3 regions of the Bradyrhizobium sp. 2TAF24 genome follow, and region 2 is predicted to be linked to each of the others. Evidence: predicted binding sites of a transcription regulator. Region 2 holds the regulator's gene; each other region holds the start of a gene.
The links. Region 2 encodes HrcA, which represses chaperone genes, less so after heat shock. Its sites were predicted from a motif close to GTTAGCACTCNCNNNNNGNGAGTGCTAAC; they were not measured.
Positions count from the first base shown of each region.

Region 1 (10,118 bases), on a different contig from region 2:
GCTGACCATCAATGTCGAGGGCCTGGTCGAGACCCAGGACACCAGCGGCGTGCTGCGCGGCACCGACGAGCGGTTTCCGCCGAGCCTGTTCCTGCGCTCGACCGATCTGACCGCGCTCGACGGCGGCATGCGGGAGCTGACCGAGGAGCTGCGCCCCCGCGGCGACGACGATGTCGTCGGTTTCCTGCACGAGCTGCTGGTGCGGATCAACGAGCACATGACCTTCGACGTCGATCCGACCCATGCCGGCACCACCGCCGCCGATGCGTTCACGCTCCGGCGCGGCGTCTGCCAGGACTACGCCCACATCTTCATCGCCTGCGCCCGCGCCGGCGGCGTGCCGGCGCGCTTCGTGTCCGGACACTTCCTGCGCTCGGATGGCGTGGTGCAGCAGGACGCCGGCCACGCCTGGGCGGAAGCCTTTGTGCCGCGGCTCGGCTGGGTCGGCTTCGACGCCGCCAACGGCATCTCCACCACCGACGCCCATGTCCGCGTCGCCATCGGCCTCGATTATCTCGGCGCCGCGCCGGTGCGCGGAACCCGCTACGGCGGCGGCAGCGAACAGCTCGCGGTCGCCGTCAGCGTCAACCAGGCCGGGCGGCAGAGTCAGTCACAGAGCCAGTCCTGATCGATCCCTGAGTGTGGGTTTGTGCGGCGAGGTTGCCGCACGCTCGCGCAGCGCGTAAAACTCCGCCTCGCAAGACGCTGGGGATCAGGACGCTGGGGATCAGGTCATGACTTACTGCTGCGGAATTCTGGTGCGTGACGGCCTCGTGATGATCGCCGACACCCGCACCAATGCCGGCCTCGACAACATCTCCACCTTCCGCAAGCTGCACGTCTTCAGCAATCCCGGCGAGCGCATCATGGCGGTGGCGAGCGCCGGCAATCTCGCGATCAGCCAGTCGGTGCTCAGCACCCTGACCGAAGGCCTCGAGGATCCGGTCACCGGCGAGATCGAGACGCTGATGAACGCGCCGAGCATGTTCAAGGCGGCACAGCGCATCGGCCGCGCCATCCGCCATGTCCACCAGATGGAAGGCTCGGCGCTGCGCGCCGAGGACATCTCGTTCGACGTCTCGTTCCTGTTCGGCGGCCAGATCGCCGGCGCGCGGATGCGCCTGTTCATGGTCTACTCGGCCGGCAATTTCATCGAATGCACCACCGACACGCCCTATCTCCAGATCGGCGAGCACAAATACGGCAAGCCGGTGCTCGACCGAGCCATCGCCTATGACGTCGACCTCTATGACGCGCTCAAGGTCGGCCTCGTCTCGATGGATTCGACCATGCGCTCCAACCTCGGCGTCGGCATGCCCATCGACATCCTGGTGGTCCGGCCCGACGCCTGCGACGCCGAGCTGAACTACCGCATCGAGATCGGCGAGCCGTATTTCCACGACCTGCGGGCCCGCTGGTCGGCGGCGCTGCGCGCCGCGCACCAGAACATCCCCCGCCCGCCCTATGGCGGCGCGGCAACGACCACTCCAACCAAGACAGGATGAGGAAATGACCAGGATCGCACTCGTGACCGGCGCCGGCTCCGGCGTCGGACGTGCCACCTCGCTCGCGCTGATGAAGGCGGGCTTCACCGTGGTGCTGACCGGCCGGCGCGCCGACAAGCTGGAGGAGACCGCCAAGCTCGGCGCGAGCTTCGGCAAGAGCCTGCCCGTGCCCGCCGACATGGCCGATCCGGCCTCGATCGCCGCGCTGTTCGCCAGGATCACCGACAGCTTCGGCCGGCTCGACCTGGTGTTCAACAATGCCGGCATCGGCGCGCCCGCCGTGCCGTTCGAGGATGTCAGCGTCGAACAGTGGAAGGCGGTGGTCGACACCAACCTCACCGCGCCGTTCCTGTGCACCCAGCACGCCTTCCGCATCATGAAGGATCAGACCCCGCGCGGCGGCCGCATCATCAACAACGGCTCGATCTCGGCACATGCACCGCGGCCGTTCTCGGCTGCGTACACGTCGACCAAGCACGCCATCACCGGCCTCACCAAGTCGACCGCGCTCGACGGCCGCGCCTATGACATCGCTTGCGGCCAGATCGACATCGGTAACGCCGCCACCGACATGACCACCCGCATGGTCGACGGCGTGCTGCAGCCCGACGGCCGCAAGATTCCCGAGCCGCGCATGGACGTCGAGGCGGTCGCCAACGCGGTGGTCTACATGGCGAGCCTGCCGCTCGACGCCAACGTGCTGTTCATGACGGTGATGGCGACCAAGATGCCGTTCGTCGGCCGTGGGTAACCCTCGCGCGGCGGGCGCGGAGGCCTTTCCAAAGCGCCCGTCTGCTGCTCTCATGGCCCGATGGGTGGGCTGGCGGTTGTAGCGCCCCGCGATTCCGCGGGGCGACGCCGGCGCAGGTGGCGGGCCGGCGCGCGATGCCTCAGCTGCAATCCGCATTCGGGATCGTGGTGCTGCTCCTCCTCGCCTTCGCGCTCGGAGAGAACCGCCGCGCCGTCAACTGGACGCAGGCCGCCGGTGCCCTTGCCCTCACCTGCGTCACCGCGCTGGCGCTGCTCAAGCTGCCGGTTCTCGCGGCGGCGTTCTCCACCATCAATGATGCCGTCGGCGCCATCGCCGCGGCGGCCCGCGCCGGCAGCGCCTTCGTGTTCGGCTATGTCGGCGGCGGCCCGCCGCCGTTCGACGTCAAGACGCCCGGCGCCGACTTCATCCTTGCCTTCCAGGCCCTTCCCGTCGTGCTGGTCACCAGCGTGCTGACCACGCTGCTGTTCTACTGGCGCGTGCTGCCGCCGGTGGTGCGTGGCATGGCGTGGGCCCTGGAGCGCACGCTGGGCATCGGCGGCGCGGTCGGCCTGTCGACCGCCGCCAACATCTTCCTCGGCATGGTCGAGGCGCCGCTGTTCATCCGCCCTTATCTTGCGCGGTTGACCCGCAGCGAGCTGTTCCTGGTGATGACCGGCGGCATGGCCGGCATCGCCGGCACCGTGCTCGTGCTGTACGCCACCTTGCTCGCACCGCTGATCCCGGACGCCGCGGCGCACTTCGTCATCGCCTCGGTGCTCGGCGCCCCCGCCGCGGTGCTGGTGAGCCTCGTCATGGTGCCCGAGACCGAGCCGCGGCGCACCGGCGGCGCGCTCGACGATCCCGGCGCGATCGCCGCCAACACCATGGACGCGATCGTCAAGGGCACGGCCGCCGGATTGGAGCTGCTGCTCAACATCATCGCCATGCTGCTGGTGCTGGTGGCGCTGGTGCATCTCGCCAATGCCATGCTCGGCCTGCTGCCGCAGGTCGCCGGCAGCCCGATGTCACTGCAGCGCATGCTCGGCGCCGTGATGGCGCCGGTGTGCTGGCTGATGGGCCTGCCATGGGACCAGGCGCTGACCGGCGGCCGGCTGATGGGGATCAAGACCATCCTCAACGAGCTCGTCGCCTATGTCGAGTTCGCCAAGCTGCCCGACGGCGCGCTCGATCCGCGCGCGCGGCTGATCATGCTCTACGCGCTGTGCGGCTTCGCCAATTTCGGCAGCCTCGGCATCATGGTCGGCGGCCTCGACATCATGGCGCCGGAGCGGCGAGCCGACATTCATGCGCTGGGCTTGCGGTCCGTGGTGGCCGGCACCATCACCACCTGCCTGATCGGCGCCATCGTCGGTGTGATGACCTGACGCCTCACGGCTTCGGCGGCGGCAACGGACACCATGGCATCGGCAGCTGCTTCTCGTAGATCTGGTTCCACTCGCAGATGTAGGCTGGCCCGCTCTGCTTGGTCATCATCTTGACCGGCTCGGGCTGGCTGCCGACCATGTGGACGAGCGACAGCACGAGGCCGATCGCGTAGGCGCCGCGCATCTGCGCGACCTGCGGCAGCGCGTCGAGCAGCAGCGCCCCGGCGATGATGATGAACGGGTCGGACAGCAGAAAGTATTCGGCCTTGAGATAGCGCACCGCGCTCAGCGTATCGATGCCGGTGGCGACCAGCAGCATCAGCGTGGCCTGCAACGCGACCTGGCGCCGGCCGACGACCCACGCATAGACGATGCCGGGCACGATCAGCCAGATCAGGAAAATCGCCGGGCGCGCCGAGGTGTAGAGGAAGAAGCTGTAGCGGCGCAGCACCGCGACGAAGCTGTCCTGCAGCAGCGCGAGGTCATGGCCGGCCTCGCTGACCCCGCCCGGCGCCAGGCCGGCGAAGCCCAGCATCTTTTCCAGCGGATTGACCACCGCCACCGCGTTGCCGGCATTGAACTGCAGGTCGAGCGCCAGCAGGCCAGCGGCGGCGCCGGCGACGATCGCAGCCATCGCCGCGGCCGTCTCCGCCGCCGAAACCCGGTAGAGCTTTGCGAACACCGCCATCGCAAGCCAGGTGGTGAGCAGCAGCGCGCCCTGGTAGACGCCAAACCGGCCGAACAGCAGCGGATGCAGCTCGGCGGCGGCGCGATTGTCCGGATCGATCCCCGCGGCGACGATCGGCCAGGCCAGCCCGCACAGTAGCGCGGCGCAAGCGAGCGTCGCCAGCACCACGGGCCACGCCCGCGACGGCGCGCGCCAGAACGCGACGCTCGCGCCCTGCGGCGTACCGAAGGTCAGCGCCAGCATCGGGAATGCGGCGATCATGACGATGGCATGGACCTTGTTTTCGAGCGCCAGCATGCACAGCGCCGCGGCCGCGGCGAGCAGCAGTGGCCGCCACTGGCTGGCGCGGCGCGCGGCGATGATGAGCACGAGCAGCGCGAAGGTGGCGAGCGATCCGGCGATCAGCTCGCTGCGCAGGATCCGCGCATGCACCGCCATGCCGCCGGAGAACGCGAATGCCAGCGTCGCCAGCAGCGCCACCCGCCAGTCGCGCACCGCGCGGCGCATCAGGGCCGCGAACAGCAGGATCATGGCGGAGGCTGTCAGCAGCGCGACCACGCGGCCGGCGCGCACCGCCTGCGTCATCGCGGCGTCAAAGGCCGCGCCATGGCTCGCCGACGGGATCGCCGACAGCCTGTCGGCGTCGAGCATGCCCAACGCATGCAGCAGGCGGAAGAAATACTCGACCGAGAGGATGGTGAAGAACGACGGATGATCGAAATACTCCTGCGGCTTGCCGTCGTTCAGCACCAGAGCGTTGTAGACGATCATGAAGTCCATGTCGGCGTTGCGCCAGTAGATGGCGAAATAGCCGAACAGGACGAACGACAGCACGACGCCTGCGATGATGGCGGCGAGCCCGCCGCGCCAGCCCAGGAACGTCAGGCGGTCGAGTGTCGCGCGGGACGGGCGCGCCGATGCCGGCGCGGCACTGAGGGAGGCGGTGACGGCTTGATCCATGCAGCAGGTCTATCCGGGGTCAGGTCGCCAGTTCAATCGTGTCGAACTCCGCGGGCAGGATGATCTCCAGCAATTCACAGGTGTCGGAATAGTCCAGGATCATGTGCTGGATCCGCGGCGGCTGGATCCAGCAGCTGCCCTCGCGCATGGTGATGTCGCCCTGCCCCGCGAACGAGGCCCGGACCCAGCCCTTGAGCACGTACACCATCTGAAACTCGACGTCATGATAGTGCAGCTTCGACACCTCGGTCGGATCGCACGGGCCGATGAGACGGATCACATGGGCCTGGGCGAGACCGCCCGTCGCCTGCGCGATGCCGAGGTCGCGGTACTGCGCGTAGGCCCGCAGCCCGGTGGCAAAGTCCTCGTCCCGGTGATGGCTGACCACGAAGCGCTGGGGCGGCCGGCGCGCCGGGCGCGACGCACTCCGCGCCGGTTTGCGGACGGCCTTGCGCGTATCGGCGCGTCCGGCCGTCTTGGCGGCGCGCTTCGGCGCCGACGGCCGCGCGGCGGCCTTGCGCGTGGAGGATTTACGAACCGCGGTCTTGGCCCGCGCGGCCTTGGTCCCGGTTTTGGCCTTTGCCGCCCCCGCCCGTGCGGTTCGGGCCGATTTTGCTCGTGCGGCTTTTGCGCGTGTCGTTTTGTCTCGTGCCATGGCGCGCCCTCCCCTAAGCGTGCCGGCGAGCTTAGCGAGCGCGGCAGGCGGCCACAACGTGGCCGCGCGGCCTGTTCAGTGCAGGCGGAAGATCCCGTCGACGACCTTGATCTCGGCCGGCTTGATCAGGCGCGAATGCGCCACCGTTACCGAGAACAACGCCCCTTCGATCTTCTGCTGCCAGAACGCCAAAAAGCCCTTCAGCGCGGGAAAGTCGGGACACAGGTCGTAGTCCTGCCAGACATAGGTCTGCAGCAGCCAGCGATGGTCGGGCCGGCGGTACAGGATCTCGGCCGTGGTCAGACCATAACCGGCGAGCTGCTTGGCGAAATCCCCTGCGGCGGTTCCCTTCAAGGTCACGTTCGACGTCATGCCAGTCTCCCCATGCACGGGCGCATTCACGCGCATCGCAAAATGTTTGGCATTCACGTCGCTAATCTCAAGCTCAAATAACGAATAAAGTGTTGATTATCAAAGCATTAGCAGCAACGTTGCAATAGTGCTGACAATTGCGCCGCGTTTTGTGTTAACGACGATGTCAGACCCTTGGCAGTCCATTGATCAGAGTGCCAAATTTTTCCCCAAATACCCTTGATCATGGCATGAGCGCCGACTATCTCGGAGCCAGCCTCGATAGCACTCACCTGTCGAGACTGCCAAAATAAGCAAAATTCAAGTTTTGTCATAGGTTTAGGAGAAACGCGATGAAATTCCGTCCGCTTCACGATCGTGTTGTGGTCAAGCGTATCGACGCCGACACCAAGACGGCCGGCGGCATCATCATTCCGGATACCGCGAAGGAGAAGCCGTCTCAGGGCGAGATCGTCGCCGTGGGTCCGGGCGGCCGCGACGAGGCCGGCAAGCTGATCCCCCTCGACCTCAAGGTCGGCGATGTCGTGCTGTTCGGCAAGTGGTCGGGCACCGAGGTGAAGATCGACGGCACCGACCTGCTGATCATGAAGGAAAGCGACATCCTCGGCGTGCTGGAAGGCCAGGGCGCCGGCAAGAAGGCCGCGTAAGCGCCTCTCGTCCATTCATCCTCTAAGGAAGCGAAACAATGGCAGCTAAAGAAGTCAAATTCTCCGCCGAAGCCCGCGAAAAGATGCTGCGTGGCGTCGACATCCTCGCCAATGCGGTGAAGGTCACGCTCGGCCCGAAGGGCCGCAACGTCGTGCTCGACAAGTCGTTCGGCGCGCCGCGCATCACCAAGGACGGCGTCACCGTCGCCAAGGAGATCGAGCTCGAGGACAAGTTCGAGAACATGGGCGCCCAGATGGTGCGCGAAGTCGCCTCGAAGTCGGCCGACCTCGCCGGTGACGGCACCACCACCGCCACCGTGCTCGCCCAGGCGATCGTCCGTGAGGGCGCGAAGTCGGTTGCCGCCGGCATGAACCCGATGGATCTGAAGCGCGGCATCGACCTCGCGGTCGAGGCTGTCGTCGCCGATCTCGTCAAGAACTCCAAGAAGGTCACCTCGAACGACGAGATCGCCCAGGTCGGCACCATCTCGGCCAACGGCGATGCCGAAATCGGCAAGTTCCTCGCCGACGCCATGAAGAAGGTCGGCAACGAGGGTGTCATCACCGTCGAGGAAGCGAAGTCGCTGGAGACCGAGCTCGACGTCGTCGAAGGCATGCAGTTCGACCGCGGCTACATCTCGCCCTACTTCGTCACCAACGCCGACAAGATGCGCGTCGAGTTCGACGACGCCTACGTCCTGATCAACGAGAAGAAGCTGTCCTCGCTGAACGAGCTGCTGCCGCTGCTCGAGGCCGTGGTGCAGACCGGCAAGCCGCTGGTCATCGTCGCCGAGGATGTCGAGGGTGAGGCGCTGGCGACGCTGGTCGTCAACCGTCTGCGCGGCGGCCTCAAGGTCGCGGCCGTCAAGGCTCCGGGCTTCGGCGATCGCCGCAAGGCCATGCTGCAGGACATCGCCATCCTGACCGGCGGCACCGCGATCTCGGAAGACCTCGGCATCAAGCTCGAGAACGTCACGCTGCAGATGCTCGGCCGCGCCAAGAAGGTGATGATCGACAAGGAAAACACCACGATCGTCAACGGCGCCGGCAAGAAGGCCGACATCGACGCCCGCGTCGCCCAGATCAAGGCGCAGATCGAGGAGACCACCTCGGACTACGACCGTGAGAAGCTGCAGGAGCGTCTCGCCAAGCTCGCAGGCGGCGTCGCGGTGATCCGCGTCGGCGGCGCGACCGAGGTCGAGGTCAAGGAGAAGAAGGACCGCGTTGACGACGCGATGCACGCGACCCGCGCGGCTGTCGAGGAAGGCATCCTGCCGGGCGGCGGCGTCGCCCTGCTGCGCGCCTCCGAGCAGCTCAAGCGCATCCGCACCCAGAACGACGACCAGAAGACCGGCGTCGAGATCGTGCGCAAGGCGCTGTCGGCTCCGGCCCGCCAGATCGCCACGAACGCTGGCGAGGACGGTTCGGTGATCGTCGGCAAGGTGCTCGAGAAGGAGCAGTACTCGTACGGCTTCGACTCGCAGACCGGCGAGTACGTCAACATGGTCAGCAAGGGCATCATCGACCCGACCAAGGTCGTGCGTGCGGCGATCCAGAACGCGGCGTCGGTCGCGGGCCTGCTGATCACCACCGAGGCGATGGTCGCCGAGCTGCCGAAGAAGGCGTCGGCTGGCCCCGCGATGCCTCCGGGCGGCGGCATGGGCGGCATGGACTTCTAAGTCCAGCTCCCCTTCGAAATGCGGAAAGCCCGGCAGCGATGCCGGGCTTTTTGCTGTTCCGGATGCCCGCGGCACATGACGTTCAGCGCCGCTCGCCGCCATCGTCGCGGCGGCCGCCATGGCGGTCGCCGGACGCGCCCTGCGTTCGCGTCAGAAAATAGCCGCCGAGCCCGCGCCGCAGCAGCGGACTGATCCGGATCAGGTCCGCAAGCGCGATGACGGATGTCGCGAGCAGCGCCAGCACCACCGCGATCAGCCCCAGCGTCATGGTGACCTCTCCACGCCTCGTGATCCGCGCCAGCATAGACCAATGCGCCGCAGCCGTGTGTTCACACCTGATCAAGCTTACGAGGCGCGCGCTGGCGGACTGAAGCCGCCGGTTCGTGCCGACACGCCTTGCGCAGACGCCGCGCCGCCGCGCGCATCGATTCATTTAACACGTTAATTTACGGGGCAAACGCGATGCGCCAACGAGTTGGACACATCGAGACATTGTTGTTCCCGACGCCCAGCAAACGAGCAGGCGCGTCCGTTTTGACAGTTGCCCAACGCGCGGCGAATCGGCTTAGATTCATTTCAAGTCAATAATGCCAGGGGGAATGCCATGATATCTGCACATAGCAGACCTCGAATTATTGTGACTGATGACGAGCACACCGGACAGCCGACGAGCGCCGCTGTCGAGAACCTGAGTGCCGCGGTCGACGAGCTCAAGCGGTTCGCCGAGCTGGTCAGCCAGCTTGCCTTGCAGCCGTGCGAAGCACCCGAGCTGAAGGAGCTTCGCCTCGAAGCCCTCAGCGACCTCTGCCTCGCCGCACGCCAGCTCGCCGACGACGACGACACCTTCCGCGCGTTGTTCGACATGGCGCTGCTGCACGCCAGCAATCGCCTCTATCAGCACCGGCCCGCACCGGCGGCGAACGACGTGATCACGGTGCCGTCCAGGGCGCGCGGCGACATCGGCGCCAACGTCTGACGGCCCGCCGGCGCCGAGGCCTACTGCAGCTCCGGCGGCGGCGAACGATCCAGGACGGCTGTCCTCGCGCCCTCGAGCAGATCGATTTCGTAGGTCTCGATCGTCAGCGGTCCGCGCTTGCGCGGCAGGTCTGCCACTTTTGTGAAATGCGCATAGGCCGCCCTGAGCGCCGCCTGGCCGTCGGCGCGGATCTCGTCGACGTACAGCAGCTTGCCGGCCAGCAGCGCGGGATCCGGCTCCGGGGCGTTGACCCAGCGGATGCGCTGCGCCGGCTGCACCACGCAGCTGCCCTTCGGCAGATAGAACATCAGCCACGACACCGTGCCATAGTCGGGCGCCAGCACGCAGGCCGCGCCGGTGCGCTGGCGCACCGTATCGATCTCGGCGGCGAGCTGCGGCCAGCCGACGCCGATGCTGCGCACCGAGGCGTCGCGGCGATAGCCCGTCAGCAGGCCGGTGTTGGCCTGCAGGATCAGCGCCAGCAGCAGCACCACGCCGCC
Region 1 is NZ_JBFRFW010000013.1:222,370-232,487, reverse strand. It holds gene AB4Z37_RS21090 (transglutaminase family protein) at 1-628, shown strand, start outside; gene AB4Z37_RS21085 (peptidase) at 735-1,505, shown strand; gene AB4Z37_RS21080 (SDR family oxidoreductase) at 1,510-2,256, shown strand; gene AB4Z37_RS21075 (NupC/NupG family nucleoside CNT transporter) at 2,391-3,641, shown strand; gene AB4Z37_RS21070 (hypothetical protein) at 3,646-5,289, opposite strand; gene AB4Z37_RS21065 (cupin domain-containing protein) at 5,309-5,944, opposite strand; gene AB4Z37_RS21060 (usg protein) at 6,020-6,316, opposite strand; gene AB4Z37_RS21055 (co-chaperone GroES) at 6,649-6,963, shown strand; gene groL (chaperonin GroEL) at 7,002-8,642, shown strand; gene AB4Z37_RS21045 (hypothetical protein) at 8,725-8,910, opposite strand; gene AB4Z37_RS21040 (hypothetical protein) at 9,280-9,618, shown strand; gene AB4Z37_RS21035 (glycosyltransferase family 39 protein) at 9,639-10,118, opposite strand, start outside.
Region 1: AB4Z37_RS21055 (co-chaperone GroES) is a predicted target of HrcA. The motif match lies at 6,577-6,605, and genes of this name have one in related genera.

Region 2 (10,118 bases):
CGGAGACCTGCGAGGGCGAATAAGTCTTGCCGTCGGCCTCGACCCAGGCGTCGCCGTTGCCGGCCTTGACGATCTTGTAGGGAACGAGACCCTTGTCCTTCTCGACCATCGGGTCGTCGTAGCGGCGGCCGATGAGGCGCTTGACCGCGAAGAAGGTCCGCTCGGGATTGGTCACTGCCTGGCGCTTCGCCGGCTGGCCGACCAGACGCTCACCATCATCGGTGAAGGCGACGATGGACGGCGTCGTCCGCATGCCTTCCGAGTTCTCGATGACTTTCGGGTTTTTGCCATCCATCACGGCGACGCACGAGTTCGTGGTGCCGAGGTCGATACCAATGACCTTTCCCATGGTCCTTCAATCCTTCTCTTGCGGCAGGTTGGCTGGGCCCTGACGGCGCCCCGAACCGAACCCCCTCATTGATCAATTCTCCGCGACATGCGGCGCTCCGCCTCATATAGGAGGGGGGGTACGGGCCGCAAGGACCGACGCGCCGCAGCTTGAGAAAAGTCAATCAATTTCGGCCCAGCGCAAATCCCGGCACGGCGTGGAACAACTGCCCGAACAAGACCTGAACGCGCCGCCCCGACCCCGCCGGCCGAGACACTCGGTCGCGTCGCCGGACGGCGCCGGCCCCGTCGGAATTAACGTTTCGGTATGCCGCCGGATTGCTAAGCTGACCGGATCGATTCCGCGCACCTAGCAGCGCCGGGCCGAACGAGGGCACAATGGCCGAGGCTGGCTGGCAACGGGCCCAGGCACCATCGAACGGCCGTATTGCAATCCCAAGAGACCCCCATGAGACACCTTCGGCTGTTCGCCTTTGTTCTCGCCTCGCTCGCCGCGCTGTCGCCGGCTCTCGCCGCCGATCCGACCTTTCCGAAGGGCGTCCGTGTCGGCCTTGTGCCGATCGAAGGACTTGCGCCGGCGACGGGTTTTCCCGGCTTCGAGGCCACCGACCAGCGTGTCAAGGTGGTGGTGACGGAACTGCCGAAGGAGGCGTTCGACTCGGTCGAAGCAGCCTTCAAGGCCAGCCCGCCCACGGGCAACCGGCCAAAGCTCGAGCCGTTCGAGCTGGAAAGCGGCAACAAGGCCTACATCACCCGGGAAACCGCGGTCGATGAGGGGTCCAATGTCCGCCGCTTCTCGCTGATCATCGCCGGCCCGGCGTTTTCCGGCTATGTGGCGGCGCAGGTGCCCGACAAGGCGACGGCGGCCTACTCCGACGACGCGGTCCGCAAGATGCTGTCGAGCGTCGCGCTGCGCCGGAACGTGCCGCCGGAGGAGCAGCTCGACCGCCTGCCGTTCAAGCTGACCGACCTCGGCGGCTTCAAGACCATGCGCACCATTCCCGCCGGCACCACGGTGCTGCTGACCGACGCCGAGGACGAGGATGGCGTCGACGCCGCCACCTACATGCTGATCGGCCTGATGGGCAGCGGTCCGGCGACGCCGGACGATCGTGGCCGCTTCGCCCAGCAGATCATCTCGGCGCTGCCCGGCCTGCGCGACGCCCGCATCACCTCGTCCGAGCCGCTGCGGATCGAAGGCTCGCCCGGCTACGAGACCCGGCTCGAGGCGGTGACCGGCAAGGACAACACCCCGGTGACGGTCATCCAGTGGCTGCGCTTCGGAAGCGGCAGCACCACGCTGCGGATCGTGGCGAGCGCCAAGCGCGACGCCTGGCCTGCGGCATTCCCGCGCTTCCGCGCCGTGCGCGACGGGATCGCGGCCCGCTGAACCCGCCGGCCCTGCGCCTCCGCGCCGGCGGCCCATGCCGTTGTCCGCGCCGTGGCATGGCCATGTTTTGCACTTGAGATTCGCCAGCCCACTGATGGATGATCCCGTGGTCATTTCACGGGTGGAGGCTTGCGATGGTCGACAGACGGCAACTTCTCGGGGGACTCGGTGGCGCCGCGGTGGCGGGCATGGCGGCAAGGGCTTTTGCGGCGGACAAGATCAAGATCGACGACGCGTCTGTCCTGATCGTCGTCGACGTGCAGAACTGCTTCCTGCCCGGCGGCAGCCTCGCGGTGAAGGACGGCGACCAGGTGATCCCGGTGATCAACCGCCTCGCCAAAACTTTCAGGAACGTGGTGATGACCCAGGACTGGCACACCGCCGACCACATCTCGTTCGCCTCGACCCACGCCGGCAAGAAGCCGTTCGACGTCATCGATCTCGACTATGGCAAGCAGGTGCTGTGGCCGGATCACTGCGTGCAGGGCAGCGACGGCGCGGCGCTGTCGAAGGAGCTGTCGATCCCGCAGGCGCAGCTCGTGATCCGCAAGGGCTTTCACAAGGACGTCGACAGCTACTCCGCGTTCATGGAGGCGGACGGCAAGACCAGCACCGGGCTTGCCAGCTATCTCAAGGCGCGCAAGCTCAAGCGCGTGTTCGTCACCGGCCTCGCCACAGACTTCTGCGTGGCGTGGACCGCGCTCGACGCCCGCAAGGCCGGCTTCGAGACTTATATCATCGAAGACGCCTGCCGCGGCATCGACACCAAAGGCTCGCTGGCGAAGGCCTGGCACGACACCAGCAAGGCCGGCGTCAAGCGTATCCAGTCGGCGGACATCACAGTGTAGGCGGCAAGGCCCGAGGTCGGCCACGCCCGGGCTGTCGCCCTGCGATCGATCAGGCCCGATCGCAAGGCGCGCATCGGCTGTTACGCCGCAGCCGCGCGCGCGAACGCCATCGGCAGACCGCGCGCCGGCGGCCTGCCGGTATTCCGCTCTCGGTCGCGCCAGCGCCAGCGCGAACGCAGGCCGACGGTGTGGCTGTTCTTAACCTGTTGTTAACGAAAACAGCACTCAATGATCGTGTTTCTATAGATTGCTGAAACACGGCAATCCCTTTTTTTCCTATCGATGCGTGTTTCAGCCCTGCCGAGGACTGCACCGTGAGCACAGTTGCTGCTGCGCCTTCGTCCGCGAGCGACGCACTCCTCTCGTTGCTCCGTTCTAACGTCCCGACCAGCCCCGACGCGCCATCCACCGGCACGGCCGCACGATCGGCCGCTTCCGGCAGTGCTCCAGCCACGATGGTCGAGCTGTCCGATCAGGCCAAGGCTCTGCTCGCCCGCAACAAGATCGATCAGGTCGTCGCACAGCGACTGCAGGCGCTGATCCAGACCCTGAAGGGCAAGGGCGGCGACACCATCAAGCCCGGCGCCAACACCGGCCAGGACGTGTTCGAGCGGCTGACGGCAGGCAACACGACCGCGACATTCGACCAGTTGGACGACTACTTGAAGTCGCTGTTCGCGGCAAACAAGAACGCCGACGGCACATACAACAGCTTCTCCAAAACCCTGCACGACGTCATCACCACTCCTTCCACGCCCGCGGAGATCGAGAACTGGTACAAGACCCAGGGCCAGTCCTACATCGAGGGCGCACAGCAGCTGCAGGACAAGAACTATCTGGCGTTCGCGGAGGCCATTCAGAACCGCGCCGTGACAATCCAGAGCGCCAGCGATATTCCAGACCTGAATTTCCACAACAGCTGGATTCTTCAGGGCGGCGAGGGCGGCGGCTCGATCAACGGGACGTCGTCCTACAACCACGACGCGGCGATCTTCAAGGACCCGACTACCAACTACATCGTCGACGGCAACGGCACCGTCATTTCCTGGAAGAAGCCGCCGCAGACGGCAGCGGCCTGAACGCGCGGCGCGCGATCGCAACGGACACGCGCGCCGGCTGCGCGCCATCCGCTGCGCCCCTCCAAAACAAAAAGCGCCGCAGAAACTGCGGCGCTTGTCGACTTCGGAGGGGGTTTTGCGGCCGCTCAGGCCGACACGTCGGTGGTCGGCGCGGCCTTCGGACCGCCCTTGGCGACACCGACCAGCGCCGGGCGCAGCACGCGCTCGCCGATGGTGTAGCCGGCCTGCACAACCTGCATCACGGTGCCGGCGGGCACCGACGAATCCGGCACCTCGTACATCGCCTGCTGGAAGTTGGGGTCGAACTTCTGACCCATGGGATCCAGCTTCTTGACGCCGTTCTTCTCCAGCGTCGCGTGCAGCGAGCGCTCGGTCAGCTCGACGCCCTCGATCAGCGCCTTGAGGCCCGGGTCGGCCGCTTCACGCGCCGACGCCGGCACCGCGTCGAGCGCGCGCTGCAGATTGTCGGCGATGTCGAGCACGTCGCGGGCAAAATTGGCGATGCCATAGGTGCGCGCGTCGGTGACTTCCTTGGCGGTGCGCCGGCGCAGATTCTCCATCTCCGCCAGGGTGCGCAGCACGCGGTCCTTGGCCTCGGCGACCTCGGCCGCCAGCGCCTCCACCGACCCCGCCTCCGGCTCGTCCGGCATGACATAGGGCTTCGGCGACGCCGGCTGCGGCGACGTGTTGTCCTGGGTCAGGTCATCAGAATTCTTCTGGCCGTTGGCTTCGGTCATTACTCCGCCTTCTCACGAAAATGCGATCCAGCCGCATATCAGGGCTCTCGCGCCGAAAATCAAGTTCCGGAACAGCAGGAACCGGTATTCGGTCACTCCAGGGGCCGGTTCCAGGGGATCTCGGACGACACCACCCGCGCCTGACGGCGCGGCGGCTCACTTGCCGAGCATCTGGCTGACGACGCGGGCGGCATAATCGACCATCGGAATCACCCGGGCATAGTTGAGCCGCGTCGGCCCGATCACGCCAAGCACGCCGACAATGTGGCCGGCGCCGTCCTGATAGGGCGCGACGATGGTCGAGGACCCCGACAGCGAAAACAGCTTGTTCTCCGAGCCGATGAAGATGCGCACGCCGTCGGCGTGCTCGGCGCGTCCCAGCAGGTCGATCACGCCACGCTTGCTTTCGAGATCATCGAACAGATTCCGCACCCGTTCGAGGTCCTCCATCGCATGCAGGTCGTCCAGCAGATTGGCATGACCGCGCACGATCAGCCGGCGCTCCTCGCTGCCGCCGCCCGACCAGCTGGCGATGCCGGCGGCGACGATCTTCTGCGTCAGCGCATCGAGCTCGCTGCGGCTCTGCGCCAGCGCGGTTTCGAGCTCGGCGCGCGTTTCCGCCAGCGTCTTGCCGCGAATATGAGCGTTGAGGAAATTCGACGCTTCCGTCAGCGCCGATGCCGGCACCCCCGGAGGCAACGCCAGCACGCGGTTCTCGACCTGGCCGTCCTCGGCCACCAGCACCACCAGCGCCTGCGTCGGCTCCAGCCGCACGAACTCGATATGCTTGAGACGGACGTTGGACTTCGCCGTCAGCACCACGGCCGCGGTCCGTGTCAGGCCGGACAGCCGTGTCAGCGCTTCCTCCAGCGCCGCCTCCACCGACTGGGCCTTGTTGACGGTAGCGAGCTGGGCTTCGATCGACTGCCGCTCCGGCTCGCTCGGCTCACCCACCTGCATCAAGGCGTCGACAAAGAAGCGCAGACCAAGTTCCGTCGGCAGCCGTCCGGCCGAGGTGTGCGGCGCATAGATCAGCCCGAGCGTCTCGAGGTCGGACATCACGTTGCGCACCGACGCCGGGGACAGCGGCAGGGTGATCAGGCGGGAGATGTTGCGCGAGCCCACCGGTTCGCCGGTCGCCAGATAGCTTTCGACGATCTGGCGGAAAATGTCGCGCGAGCGCTCGTTGAGCTGGGCGAGCCCCTCTCTCGGGGTAATCAAATGACCGATCGGATCGTGGGGTACCACGTCGAACTCCCTTGCGGCCCCTCATTTGTCCATATTTGGCGGCATTTTCAAGAGTTTGGATGACTTCCGGGAGGCTCCACCGGCGCGGCCCTTGCCGCGTCGGGCCGGCGCCCCTAAAAGCAGCCTCAGTTTGAAGCATCCCGGTTTTCTGGAGGACCTGCCATGCGGCCGAGCCGTCGCGCGCCCGATGAACTGCGCCCCGTGTCGCTGGAGCGCGGCGTCGTCAAATATGCCGAGGGATCGTGCATGGTGAAATTCGGCGACACCCATGTGCTGGTGACCGCCACGCTGGAGGAGCGCCTGCCGCCGTGGCTGAAGGGCCAGGGCCGCGGCTGGGTCACCGCCGAATACGGCATGCTGCCGCGCGCGACACTGGAGCGCACCCGCCGCGAGGCCTCCGCCGGCAAGCAGGGCGGGCGCACCGTGGAGATTCAGCGCCTGATCGGCCGCTCGCTGCGGGCGATCGTCGACCTCGAGGCGCTCGGCGAGCGCCAGATCACCGTCGACTGCGACGTGATCCAGGCCGACGGCGGCACCCGCACCGCGTCCATCACCGGCGCCTGGGTGGCGCTGGCGGACTGCCTGAACTGGATGAAGGCCCGCAACATGATCCGCGGCGAGGTGCTGCGTGGCAACGTCGCCGCGGTATCTTGCGGCATCTACAACGGCACGCCGGTGCTCGACCTCGACTACGCCGAGGATTCCGAGGCCGACACCGACGCCAACTTCGTCATGACCGGCGACGGCCGCATCGTCGAGGTGCAGGGCACCGCCGAGAAGACCCCGTTCACCCAGGACGAGTTCCTGAACCTGCTGGCGCTGGCGCAGAAGGGCGTCGGCCGGCTGGTCGACCTGCAGAAGATGGCGGTGCTCTGACAGCCCGCCGGCCCTGTTCCACGCGGATAACGGGTCGTTTTGACCGTCCGGCGCGGCCCCTGCCGCCCGGAACATGATAGGATTCGCTGATGCACCGCCGAATCACCGGACGCCTTGTGATCGCGACCCATAACCCGGGCAAGCTCGCCGAGATGCGCGAGCTGCTGGCGCCCCATGGGATCGACGCGGTGTCTGCCGGCGAGCTCAACCTCGCCGAGCCGGAGGAAACCGGCGACAGCTTTCGCACCAACGCCGCGCTGAAGGCCAGCGCCGCGGCGCATGCCGCGGGCCTGCCCGCCTTCGCCGACGATTCCGGCCTCGTGGTCGATGCGCTGGACGGTGCCCCCGGCATCTACTCGGCGCGTTGGGCGGGCGAAGCCAAGGATTTCGCCGCCGCCATGGCGCGCATCGAGCGCCTGCTGCAGGAGCGCGGCGCCACCACGCCGGACAAGCGCACCGCGCGGTTCGTCTCGGCGCTGTGCGTCGCCTGGCCGGACGGCCATCTCGAAGAGGTCGAGGCCACCGTCGACGGCACGCTGGTGTGGCCGCCGCGCGGAACCGCCGGCTTCGGCTACGACCCCGCGTTCCTGCCCGACGGCCACACCCGAACCTTCGGCGAGATGACCAGCGTCGAGAAGCACGGCCTGCCGCCGCTCGGTTTGGGGTTGTCGCACCGCGCCCGCGCCTTCGTGAAGCTGCAGGCGCGCTGCCTTAAGGAGCCGCACCTTGGCTGACGCGACACCCGCCTTCGGCGTCTATGTCCACTGGCCGTTCTGCCTGTCGAAGTGTCCGTACTGCGACTTCAACAGCCATGTCCGCCATGCGCCGGTCGACGAGGCGCGCTATGTCCAGGCCTTCACCCGCGAGATCGAGACCACCGCGGCGCGCACCGGACGCCGCACGGTATCGTCGATCTTCCTCGGCGGCGGCACGCCGTCGCTGATGCAGCCGCAGACCGTCGGCGGCATTCTCGACGCCATCGCCAAATACTGGACGGTTAAGCCCGACGTCGAGGTGACGCTCGAGGCCAATCCGACCAGCGTGGAAGCGACGCGCTTCCGCGGCTATCGCGCCGCCGGCGTCAACCGCGTGTCGCTCGGCGTGCAGGCGCTCGACGACGCCTCGCTGAAGGCGCTGGGCCGCCTGCACACCGCGCGTGAGGCGCTCGATGCGGTGGCGATCGCGCGCAGCGCCTTCGACCGCTACTCGTTCGACCTGATCTATGCGCGCCCCGACCAGACGCCGCAGATGTGGACGCAGGAATTGACCCAGGCGATCGGCGAAGCCGCCGAGCACCTGTCGCTGTATCAACTGACCATCGAGCCGGACACGCCGTTCTTCGGCCTGCACGCCGCCGGCAAGCTCAAGACGCCGGACGAGGCGGTGGCCCGCGCGCTGTACGACGTGACGCAGGAGGTCTGCGCACGCCACGGCCTGCCGGCCTACGAGATCTCCAACCACGCGCGCATCGGCGCCGAATGCCGGCACAACCTCGTATACTGGCGCGGCGACGAATATGCCGGCATCGGCCCTGGTGCCCATGGCCGCCTCGACATCGACGGCGTGCGCCATGCGATCGCCACCGAGAAGCGCCCCGAGACCTGGCTGATGCGGGTCGAGGCCAGCGGCCACGGCGTGACCACCGACGAGACGCTCAACAGTGAAGAGCGCGCCGATGAATTCCTGCTGATGGGGCTGCGCCTCGCGGAAGGCATCGATCCGCAGCGCTATGCCCGCCTTGCCGGCCGGCCGCTCGATCCGGCGCGGATCGCGCTGCTGCGGGAAGAAGGCGCGATCACCGTCGACGCGAGTGGACGCCTGCGCGTGACCCAGTCGGGCTTCCCGCTGCTCGACGCCGTCGTCGCCGATCTCGCGGCGTAACCGGCCCTACGTCGCAAAACTCTTCGGCGATCCGGCGACCGCCTGGCCGCCGCCCGATGCCACGCGCATCACCGCGAGGCCGCGCTCGTTGCTGCCGTCGCTGCGGAAGCGGAACAGGCCGTCGATGCCGGCAAAGCCCGATGAGTTCAGCAGCACGTCCTGCGAGAAGCGCTGGTTGCCCTGGGTGCGCGCCAGCGCCGCCACCAGCGCCACCGCATCATAGGCCAGCGTCGCGGTGCGCACCGGATCCTGGCCGTACTTGCTGCGGTAGCGGCCGGCGAAGGCGCGGAAGCCCGCCGGATCGGGCGCGGCATAGAGCCCGCCCTGCAGCGCCGCGCTGTTGAACACCCGCGGATTGTCCCACAAGCCGGTGCCGAGCAGTTGCACGCGCTTGAGATTGGCGCCGGCGACGGTCAATGCGTCGGCCGCCGCGACCAGCGAATCGCCGTCATCGGCCAGGAACAGTGCGTCCGCCGTGCCCAGCGCCTGCGCCACATTGCGCGCGGCCGCGGTGCGGTCGGCACCGTATTTCTCGAACGCGACGACGCGGCCGCCGCGGCGCGCCACCGCCTGCTTGAACGCGACCTCGACCACATTGCCATAGGCATTGTCGGGCAGCATCGCGGCGAACGAGCGCTTGCCGGTGCCGGCGGCGTAGTCGACGATGCGGTTGACGTCGGATTCCGGCAGGAAGCTGAGCAGGAAGACGCCGTGGCCGGCGACGCTCGAATCGGTCGAGAATGCGATCATCGGCAGGTTGCGCGCCCGCACGAGCTGCGCCGCGGCTGGCACCGATTGCGCGAACAGCGGCCCGAGGATGATCTCGGCGCCTTCGTCGATCGCCTGCTGCGCGCCTTGCTGGGCGCCCTGCGCGGTGCCGCCATCGTCCTTGATCAGCAGTTGGACATTCGGGTTCTGGAACTCGCCGAGCGCCATCTCGGCGGCGTTCTTCATCGACTGCGCGACGACGCCGGCATTGCCCGCGCCCGACATCGGCAGGATCAACCCGACCTTCACATTGCCGGTGCCGACAGAGGTCGGCTGCTGCGGCGGCCCGGACGGGCCCGCCGCCGGCGGCGGCGTCTGATCCTGCCAGGGCAGGTTGGTTGCGATGTTGGAGCACCCCGCGACGAACGGCGCGGCGACGAACAGTCCGAGTGCGGACCGCCGGGTGGGGCCACGCCGGAGCTTCAAGGGATCGTTCGGGGCCGCCATCGTCTGTCTTTCTCTGCCCTCGCGGGACCAGGAACCTGTGTCAGGGCCCATGATCTGAAAGGGGATTTGGGCATATTGGCGTCCAATCCTTAAACAACGCAAAAGGATTTTAACAACCATTGGCCAATGAGTTACGCGATATTCGCATAGCTTTCGCCCCCACAGCCCATCGTCGATGATAGTACGATGGCCCCCGCCCTCCCCTTTTTCGGAACATGCACTAGATTGCCGTCATGCGCGCCCGGCCCCGTTCCAGCTCTCCCGATCCGTCCGACACCGAGGCCCGCGGCTTCCTGCTTGCCGGCCAGCTCATGGTAGCGCCGAAGGCTGCCGCGGGGCTGCATCTCGTGGCGACCCCCATCGGCAACCTCGGCGACATCACCCTGCGGGCGCTCGAGACCCTCGCCGGGGTCGACATGATCGCCTGCGAGGACACCCGCGTCACCCGCACGCTGCTCGACCGCTTCGGCATCCGCGGTTCGCTGAAGCCCTATCA
Region 2 is NZ_JBFRFW010000007.1:119,252-129,369, reverse strand. It holds gene dnaK (molecular chaperone DnaK) at 1-349, opposite strand, end outside; gene AB4Z37_RS13135 (hypothetical protein) at 797-1,738, shown strand; gene pncA (bifunctional nicotinamidase/pyrazinamidase) at 1,873-2,586, shown strand; gene AB4Z37_RS13125 (hypothetical protein) at 3,042-3,665, shown strand; gene grpE (nucleotide exchange factor GrpE) at 3,791-4,402, opposite strand; gene hrcA (heat-inducible transcriptional repressor HrcA) at 4,559-5,650, opposite strand; gene rph (ribonuclease PH) at 5,813-6,526, shown strand; gene rdgB (RdgB/HAM1 family non-canonical purine NTP pyrophosphatase) at 6,616-7,260, shown strand; gene hemW (radical SAM family heme chaperone HemW) at 7,253-8,407, shown strand; gene AB4Z37_RS13095 (penicillin-binding protein activator) at 8,414-9,622, opposite strand; gene rsmI (16S rRNA (cytidine(1402)-2'-O)-methyltransferase) at 9,856-10,118, shown strand, end outside.

Region 3 (10,118 bases), on a different contig from region 2:
AACCTGTCCGGCGACGCCCGCACGGCGGCGGCCCAAGGGCTGTCGATCGTGGTGCCGGTCTATAACGAGGCCGCCGGCCTCGAACGGCTGCACCAGCGGCTGATTGAGCTCGCGCGCTCGCTGAAGCAGCGCCACGGCCTTGCGATCGAGGTGGTCTATGTCGACGACGGCAGCGCCGACGACACGCTGAAGATCGCCCGCGCCCTGCCCGCCACCGCGCTCGATGTCCAGGTGGTGTCGTTGTCGCGCAATTTCGGCAAGGAGGCTGCGCTGATGGCCGGCCTCGACTACGCGCGGCGCGGCGCGACGCTGTTCATGGACGGCGACGGCCAGCACTCGCCGGACCTCGTGCACAAGCTCGTCACGCACTGGATCGAGGACGGCTACGACGTCGTGTATACGGCCAAAGCGCACCGCGACAACGAATCATTCCTGCGGCGGCTGTCGGTGCAGGGCTTCTACCTGCTGATCAACTGGGGCGCGCGGCAGAAGATTCCCGAGGATGCCGGCGACTTCCGCCTGCTGTCGCCGCGGGCGACGCAGGCCCTGCGCCAGCTGCCCGAGCGCAACCGCTTCTTCAAGGGCCTCGCGAGCTGGATCGGCTTCCGCCAGATCCGCGTCGACTACGAGCCCGAGGCGCGCGCCCATGGCCGCACCTCGTTCAACGCCGCGCGGCTGATCGGCCTGTCGATCGAAGGCCTGACCTCGTTCTCGGTGGCGCCGCTGCGGGTGGCGAGCCTGCTCGGCCTGCTGCTGGCGACCGCAGCGTTCCTGTTCGGGCTGTCGATCCTGTGGGAGACCGTGGTCAGCGGCAAGTCGGTGCCCGGCTATCCGTCGCTGGTGGTCGGCCTGATGACCCTTGGCGGCGTGCAACTGCTGATGATCGGCATCGTCGGCGAGTATATCGGCAAGATCCTGTCCGAGCTGAAGGCGCGTCCCGTCTACTTCATCGCCGAGCACACGGTGAAGCCGGCCGAGCCCGACAAGGCCGCCGCCGACACCCCGGTCGGAACCGCCGCCGGATGAGCGCGCCCGCCGAGCGCCGCATCTGGCTGTGCGCCGACGACTATGGCCTCAGTCCCGGCGTCAACCGCGCCATCCGTGAACTGATCGCGCAGCGCCGCCTCAATGCCACCTCGGTGATGGTGGTCGGCCCCGCGATCGGCCGCGACGAGGTCGAGGCACTCAGGCAGGTGACGGCCGACGGCGCCTGCGCCATCGGCCTGCACACCACGCTCACCGCGCCGTTCAATCCGCTGACCCTGCATTTCAGCCCGCTGCGGGGCGGCGCATTCCTGCCGCTCGGCGCAATGCTGCGCGCGAGCCTGTTGCGCCGGCTCGATCCCGACATCGTCGCGGGCGAGATCACGGCGCAGCTCGCCGCGTTCGCCGAGCTGTTCGGCCGCCCGCCGGATTATGTCGACGGTCATCAGCATGTCCAGATCTTCCCGCAGGTGCGCGACGCCTTTGTCAGGGCAGTGAAGGCCGCGGCACCCCGCGCCTGGGTACGCCAGTGCGGACGGGCGCTGCCGCTCGCCGAGCGCCTCGCCAATCCCAAGGCGCTGCTGCTCGACACCCTGAGTGCACGGTTTCGCAGCCTCTGCGCCCGCACCGGGCTCGGCTGCAATCCTGGATTTGCCGGTGCCTATGATTTCTCGCACCCGGTGGACTTCGGCACCGTGATGCCATCCTTCCTGCAGGGTCTGCCCGACGGCGGCCTTGTGATGTGCCATCCCGGCCATGTCGACGAGGTGCTGGTCAGCCTCGATCCGCTGACCGATCAGCGCGAGCGCGAATACGCGTTTCTCGCCAGCGACGCGTTCCCGCAGCTGCTGCAGGCGAATGTTATAACGCTGCAGGCGCCCGCCGCTTCCGCCACTTTGTCGCATACCAAAAATTAATCTGCGGAACTTCTTTTTGCGTCACAAACGGCACCTAGATTCCGGACGCCGACGCATCGACGCCGGAGGAGGACACCTATGACCCCGCAAGAACGCCAACTGATCGACGACCTGTTCAACCGGCTCGCCGGTCTGGAGAACACCCCGCGCGATCCCGAGGCGGAGAAGGCCATCATCGAGGGCCTGCGCCGCGCGCCGAACGCCGCCTACGCGCTGGTGCAGACCGTGCTGGTGCAGGACGAGGCGCTCAAGCGCGCCAGTGCCCATATCGAGGAACTGGAGAGCCGTGCAGCGCAGCCGGCGCCGGCCTCCGGCAGCTTCCTGGATTCGATGCGCGATGCGGTGTTCGGCCAGGGCGGCTCACGCGGCTCGGTTCCCAATGTGCGCCCGGCCGATCCGGCGCCGCGCCCGGTCTGGAATAGCGGCCAGGTCCTGAACAATGCGCCGACCGGCGGCTATGCCGACCCGCGGGCCGCGGCCGGGTATGCGCCGCCTGCGGGCTATGGCGCCGCGCCCGGCTATGGCGCGGCCCCTGCCGGCGGCGGTGGCAGCTCGTTCCTCGGCACCGCGGCGGCGGCCGCGGCCGGCGTGATCGGCGGCTCGCTGCTGATGAACAGCATGCGCGGCCTGATGGGCGGCGGCACTCACCAGTCGTTCGCCGACGCCGGGCCGTTCGGCGGCGGCTCCAGCCTCAATCCGTGGGGTGGCGGCGACCAGTCGGGCGGCAGCCTGGCACGCGATGCCGGCGTCGACGACATCGGCCGCAGTGGTGGAGATGCGCGGCAGGGCCTGTTCGACCAGGCTCCGAGCGAACGCGGCTCCGACGACCGCGGCTTCGGCGGCAGCGACAACTACGCGTCGAATGACGACAGCGACGACGACGGTTTCGATTCCGACGACGGCGGCGGCAGCGACTACGCCTGACCGCGCGCAGCTGACGCGTTGCCTTTGACGGCTCACACGACAACGGCCGCCCTCACGAGCGGCCGTTGTGTTCCTTCGCCGGAGCCGAACGCTTCGCTCCCAATCCAGCGCGTCAGATCACGATCACCCGGGCGCCGACATTGACGCGATTGTAGAGGTCGATGACGTCCTCGTTGCGCATGCGGATGCAGCCCGACGACACGTTGGTGCCGATGGTCCACGGCTCGTTCGAGCCATGGATGCGATAGAGCGACGACCCCAGATACATCGCGCGCGCGCCGAGCGGATTTTCGGGACCACCAGCCATATGGCGCGGCAGGTCGGGACGGCGCTTGAGCATCTCCGCGGGCGGTGTCCAGTCCGGCCACTCGCGCTTCGCCGAAATCGTCTTGGTGCCGGACCAGGTGAAGCCGGGCTTGCCGACGCCAATGCCATAGCGCAGTGCACGGCCGTCGGCTTGCACCAGATAAAGGAATTTGTTCGGCGTATCGATCACGATGGTGCCGGCTCGCTCCCGGCCGTCATACGACACCATCTGCTTTTCGTACTTCGGATCGAAGCCCTGCTGGGCGGGCACCACCGCCTGCTGGCGCGGCAGATAACCCTGCTGCTCCATCTCCTCCTCGGGCATCGGCGCCATCCGCCGACCGCGCGGCGTCAGCTCGTAGCGTGGCGCCGGCTCATAGGTCCCCGCGGGGTACCCGGGCGCGGGCCCCGCGCCACCACCGCCGAACAGGAACTGAATGAAGCCACCGCCCATGTCATTGGAGGCGACGCGCACCGGCGGCGCCGAACGGTTGTAGACGACATACGGCTCCGCGGCGCTCTGGGCGCACGCGGGAGACGCAGCGGCGCCGAGCGCGCAGGCGCCGGCGAAGACAACGGACACGGTTTTGAACATCGACGTACTCTGCACGTTTCGTCGGGACAGCGCGCACGGCACCGGCGCGTCATCGCCGATCCGTCACGCGGACGATTAGAGGTGCAAATCGCATCGGTTTGGTAAACGCCGGTGGCCGCAGGATTCACCACGCCGCGCGATCGCCGCCCGATCTTCCGACAGCGTTTATTTTCGATGAACGCGGCGGCACCATGGTTAACCGCTGGTGTGCAGCGGCGCAGCGGACCGCCCCACGCCCGCTCCGCTGTGAACCTGACGTTAAAACACCCTGCATTACAACAGCTGCATCAAAGGGCCTGGGGAGTGTCATGGCTGTTCGTAAACGTTTTCGCATCGAGGAAGTGCAGTACGGCAGCATGCCGGAGCCCGAGCCCGTTCAGGCCGGAGAGATCAGCCCGATGCACAATGAGATCATGAGCGAATTGCGGGCGATCCGCTCGCAGATGGCCGCGCCGCATCACAACAGCGACACGCCAGCCCCCGGGACGTCGGACGTCGCCGAAGCGCAGGCCCTGCTGCAGACCTACCGCGCGCAGATCGAGCAGTGCGAGAAGCTCAAGATCGAGCTCGACCTGATCCACGAAGCGATCAACCGCACCAAGCAGGAAATCGCCGTGCTGCACGGCAAGAGCTTCAACGGCGACGAGATGTCGAGGGTGACCGGCGAGCTCGGCGCGGTGGTCGGCGGCACCGAGGAAGCCACCCAGCAGATTCTCGAGGCGGCCGAAGCGATCGACCAGGCCGCCAGCGCGATGTCCAAGATCACCTCGCCGGATCAGCAGGTCCAGCTCAGCGAGGAGATCCAGGATCGCGTCGTCGCCATCTTCGAGGCCTGCAACTTCCAGGACCTCACTGGTCAGCGCATCAGCAAGGTGATGAACACGATGAAGTTCATCGAGCATCACATCAACGTCATGATGGAGATCTGGGGCGGCGTCGACGCCATCAAGGCCCACGCACCGGCGATCATCGACGACCGCGTCGGTGATGCCCGCCTGCTCAACGGTCCGAAGGGGATGGACGACGAAGGCCACGCCTCGCAGGACGACATCGACGCCATGTTCGGCTGATCCCCGCCGATCCGCTGCACACGAATTCGGGGCGGCCATCGGCCGCCCTTTTTTTCGGCCCGGATTCCTCCATCGCGAGGCGGCCATCCGCCAAACGTCAACGCCCCCGGGAGCCGATCCCGGGGGCGTCGTTTCTGTCGACCAGCTATCGCGGCGTTACGCGCGCGGCGCGCAACGGACGTAGATCATGGTGCCGTAGCGACCGTCGGCATCCTTGTCGAGGAAGCGGGTGATCAGCACACGGCCGTCGAACGAGACGATCTCGCGGTCCTTCTCGCCGCCGGCCGGTCCGGGCGGGCCGATATAGTTCTTGCCGCTACGGCTACCCTTGATGCGCAGCTCCTGCGGGGTGGCCTCGTCGGCGAGATGCATGATGACGCCGCCCGACGTGCCGGGATTGATGACGTAGGGCTGCTTGCACTGGCCGCGCGCATTGGCCTCGGTCCGCAGCCGATCGTCCGGCTTGTGATAGGCGCCGAAGCCCCAGCGGCCGACGAGCTCGTCCGGGCGGATGCTGCCGGGAATCTCCGGCTCGACGGCCGGCACCTCAGGCATCGGCGGCGCCTGCGGCCCGCCGAACCCGCCAAAACCCTGAAAGCTGTTGCAGGCACCGAGCGAGGCGAGCAATGCCGATGCGGCTGCAAGATGCGCGGCGCGGCGCGCAACACGTGAGATGTCCATCTGATCCCCTGAACGAAGAAAACCCAGTTACGCCTGCTCCGACGGCAAGCACAATGAAGCCATCGGACCGGCAGACGTCCCGCCACCGCCGCCGCGACATGGTGTCCAGATCATCTTATAATGACATCACCAAGGCCTTAAATCCCTTTCGCGCCGGTTTTTGCGCTGCCGCAGGCCGAATCGGCCCGCCGGAAAGGCCCTTTGCTTGACAGGATCGGCGCCAAGCCATATTTCCCGAACGCACTTTTAGCACTCCCGAGGGTTGATTGCTAAAGGATGTGTTCGGGCGCATCCGCGCCCCGAAATCTGGCGGGCCAGCCTGCCCATCCGCCGGCGCTCACCTCGTTCATCTCGCAGACCAGAGGAACTCCCCATGGCCAAAACGAAATTCCGCCCGCTGCATGACCGTGTGGTCGTCAAGCGCATCGACGCCGACGAGAAGACCAAGGGCGGCATCATCATCCCCGACACCGCCAAGGAAAAGCCCTCGCAGGGCGAAATCGTCGCCGTGGGCCCGGGCGGCCGCGACGAGACCGGCAAGCTGATCCCGATCGACCTCAAGGCCGGCGACAAGGTGCTGTTCGGCAAGTGGTCGGGCACCGAGGTGAAGATCGATGGCGAGGATCTCCTGATCATGAAGGAGTCCGACATCATGGGCGTGCTCGGCTGAGCACCTGATCCCCTCGCCCGGCGCGCGCGGCCTGACACCGCCGCGACGGGCGCGGACCGTCTTCCCGTCAATCACCCATTGGCCCGCCCGGTGCGCCTCGGACGTCGAAGTCCGGCACAGGGTCGGGAACCACACCAGGAGTAAGGTTACATGGCAGCCAAGGACGTCAAATTCTCCGGCGATGCGCGCGAGCGGATGCTGCGCGGCGTCGACACCCTCGCCAACGCGGTCAAGGTGACGCTCGGCCCGAAGGGCCGCAACGTCGTGATCGACAAGAGCTTCGGCGCTCCGCGCATCACCAAGGACGGCGTCACCGTCGCCAAGGAGATCGAGCTCGAGGACAAGTTCGAGAACATGGGCGCGCAGATGGTGCGCGAGGTCGCCTCGAAGACCAACGACACCGCCGGTGACGGCACCACCACCGCGACCGTGCTGGCCCAGGCCATCGTGCGCGAGGGCGCCAAGGCGGTTGCCGCCGGCATGAACCCGATGGACCTCAAGCGCGGCATCGACATCGCGGTCGCCGCCGTGGTCAAGGACATCGAGAAGCGCGCCAAGCCGGTCGCCGCCTCGTCCGAGGTTGCCCAGGTCGGCACCATCTCGGCCAACGGCGACGCCACCATCGGCAAGATGATCGCCCAGGCGATGCAGAAGGTCGGCAACGAGGGTGTCATCACCGTCGAGGAAGCGAAGTCCCTGGACACCGAGGTCGACATCGTCGAGGGCATGAAGTTCGACCGCGGCTATCTCTCGCCGTACTTCGTGACCAACCCGGAGAAGATGACCGCCGAGCTCGAGGACGTCTACGTCCTGCTGCACGAGAAGAAGCTGTCGGGCCTGCAGGCCATGCTGCCGGTGCTCGAGGCCGTGGTGCAGTCGGGCCGTCCGCTGCTGATCATCGCCGAGGACGTCGAGGGCGAGGCGCTGGCGACGCTGGTCGTCAACCGTCTGCGCGGCGGCCTCAAAGTCGCCGCCGTCAAGGCGCCGGGCTTCGGTGATCGCCGCAAGGCGATGCTGGAAGACATCGCGGTGCTGACCGGCGGCCAGCTGATCTCCGACGACCTCGGCATGAAGCTCGAGAACGTCAACCTGCAGATGCTGGGCCGTGCCAAGAAGGTGGTGATCGACAAGGAGAACACCACCATCGTCAACGGCGCCGGCAAGAAGCCGGCGATCGAGGCCCGCGTCAACCAGATCAAGGTCCAGATCGAGGAAACCACCTCGGACTACGACCGTGAGAAGCTGCAGGAGCGCCTGGCCAAGCTCGCGGGCGGCGTCGCGGTGATCCGCGTCGGCGGCGCGACCGAGATCGAGGTCAAGGAGAAGAAGGACCGCGTCGAGGACGCCCTCAACGCGACCCGCGCGGCCGTGCAGGAAGGCATCGTTCCGGGCGGCGGCACCGCGCTGCTGCGCGCCAAGAAGGCTGTCGGCCGGATCTCCAACGACAACTCCGACGTCCAGGCCGGCATCAACATCGTGTTGAAGGCGCTGGAAGCTCCGATCCGCCAGATCGCCGAGAACGCCGGTGTCGAAGGCTCGATCGTTGTCGGCAAGATCCTCGAGAACAAGACCGAGACCTTCGGTTTCGACGCTCAGAACGAGGAATATGTCGATCTCGTCGCCAAGGGCATCATCGACCCGGCCAAGGTCGTGCGCACTGCGCTGCAGGACGCCGCTTCGGTCGCCGGCCTGCTGGTGACCACCGAGGCCATGGTCGCCGAGCTGCCGAAGGATGCGGCACCGGCGATGCCGGCCGGCGGAGGAATGGGCGGCATGGGCGGCATGGGCTTCTGAGCCCGGCGCTTTTCGCCCCGCTTCGAACGATTGCAAGGCCGCCTTCGGGCGGCCTTGTTTTTTTCACGTTCATGACGATCACTGCGTCGGTGACACAGGACCTTCCGATCGGCGGCAGCAGCGTGCGAAAAGAAATTCCTCGCCTATTGCGTGCGGTTTTGAGAATGTCCGGCACCACGTTCCGCTGAATCTTCCTCGAGGCCCGATATGCGCGCGACCGGTTTTCCCCTGTTCCTCGTTCTCGCCACTGCCGTCAGCACGGCCCCGGCGCTAGCCCAGGCGAAAAAAGAGGCGAAGGTGCCGCCCGCCGGCAACGAGGTGCGCTATTTCACCTCGATCGGCGGCATCATGGACGACCAGGCCGACACCATCCTGAAGGAGATCCGCAGCAGCGGCAAAGTCACGAGCGCGGTGCTCGACGTCTGCTTTCCCGCGATCGGCAACGCCGACCGCAAGGACCGCTTCGTGGCGACCCTCACGGTGGACGGCGCCAAGCTGACGGGAACCACGCAGAGCGGCGACGGCAAGCAGCCGGTGACGGTCAACCTGACCCGCAAGGCGTCGGCGAACGGCGTCAGCTTCGAGGGCAAGGTCACCATCGGCAGCAGCGTCTCCAACGTCAACTCCGCCGACAATGGCGACATCAGCGAGAAGGAATTCAGGGAGGGGCAGGACGCCGACGACCAGATCACCCCGGCGCCGGCGGACTTCACCAGTGTCTCGCCCGAAGCTGTGGCGGTGCGCCTCAAGCCCGAAGGCGTCCTCGACTTCGTCAACGGCCTGCGCGGACAGAACGTCGAGGTGTCGCTGAGCAGCCTGCTGCCGTCATGCACCGAGCTGCGCAAGGGCGAGCAGGTGGTGCATCTCAACATCAATCCGGAGCGCGCCGCCGAGTTTGTCGCCAGCATGAAATCGGCCCCGGGGGTCACCGCCGCCGGCTGGACCTCGGGCAAGCTCGACATGGAGCGGACCGTGCGTTTCGCGGCCACCGACTGGCGTGATGGCGGCCGGCTCGACCGCGAGCGGCTGGCCACGACGCTGTCATCGGTAATAGCCAAGGCGCTGTCGGCGACTGCACTGCCGACCAGCTGGAACGACAGCAATGGCGAGCTCAAGCTGACCTTCAAGCGCCCTCATGCCGCGCTGCCGGGGCTTGGCCTCGTGCAGACCATCACCTTCAGCGCGATGGTCGCTCCCGACAAGCCCGGCGGCAGCGACAAGCTGCTGCTGTGGCTCGGCTATCCCAGCATCAGCACCATCGACGAAAGCTCCGGCAACAAGCTGAAGCTCGCCGACGCGGCCGATTCCAGCGGCGAGGAATCGATGCCGGTCGACGAGGGCGACACGCTCACCGTCGTGGCGCGCGAACTCAAGGCCCAGCGCTGGGATTCCGAAAACAACTCCTGGAAGTGACAGGCGCACGCCCGCTCCGAGGCCCGTCCGATGCCACACCGTGACGTGGTGGTGATCGGTGCCGGCCTCGGCGGCCTGACCGCCGCAGCGCTGCTCGCCCGTGCCGGCTGCAAGGTGGTGGTGATCGAGCGCAGCAATTCGGTCGGTGGCGCGGCGTCGAGCTACAAGGTCGGCGACCTGTTCGTCGAAGGCTCGCTGCACAAGACCAGCAACCCGAACGACACAAGTGATCCCAAGCATGACGTGCTGGTCCGCGCCGGGGTCCGCGATGCCGTGACCTGGGTGCCGGGCGGCGCTCTCTACGAGCTGCGCGGCGGCCCGCTCGACACGCCGTTCACCCTGCCCGGCAATCTCACGGATGCCCGTGCGGCGCTGATCCAGCGCTTCCCGCATGCCCGCGACGGCATCACGGACATCCTGCGCGAGATGGCGGCCGCAGCGACAGCGCCGCTGCCCGCCGCGAATGCATCGCTCAGCCTGCAGCAACGGCTCGACCGCGCCTTCGGCAACGACGATGCGCTGAAGATCGCGCTCGCGGCCAATCTCATCGACTACCACGACAATCCGGCGACGCTGTCCTGGGCGTTCTTCGCCCGCGCACAAGGCCGCCTCCTGACCAGCGGCACCGCCTTCGTTCACGGCGGCTCGCAGCGGCTGTCGAGCGCGCTAGCGCGCGCGATCCGCAGCGCCGGCGGCGAGGTGCTGCTGCGGCGAAGCGTCAGCGCCGTCACTCCCGGGCCGGACGGCGGCTACTGCGTCACCCA
Region 3 is NZ_JBFRFW010000003.1:225,835-235,952, forward strand. It holds gene AB4Z37_RS06940 (glycosyltransferase family 2 protein) at 1-1,026, shown strand, start outside; gene AB4Z37_RS06945 (ChbG/HpnK family deacetylase) at 1,023-1,901, shown strand; gene AB4Z37_RS06950 (DUF2076 domain-containing protein) at 1,980-2,825, shown strand; gene AB4Z37_RS06955 (L,D-transpeptidase) at 2,938-3,726, opposite strand; gene AB4Z37_RS06960 (protein phosphatase CheZ) at 4,035-4,796, shown strand; gene AB4Z37_RS06965 (hypothetical protein) at 4,953-5,477, opposite strand; gene AB4Z37_RS06970 (co-chaperone GroES) at 5,851-6,147, shown strand; gene groL (chaperonin GroEL) at 6,298-7,941, shown strand; gene AB4Z37_RS06980 (hypothetical protein) at 8,149-9,354, shown strand; gene AB4Z37_RS06985 (phytoene desaturase family protein) at 9,385-10,118, shown strand, end outside.
Region 3: AB4Z37_RS06970 (co-chaperone GroES) is a predicted target of HrcA. The motif match lies at 5,723-5,751, and genes of this name have one in related genera.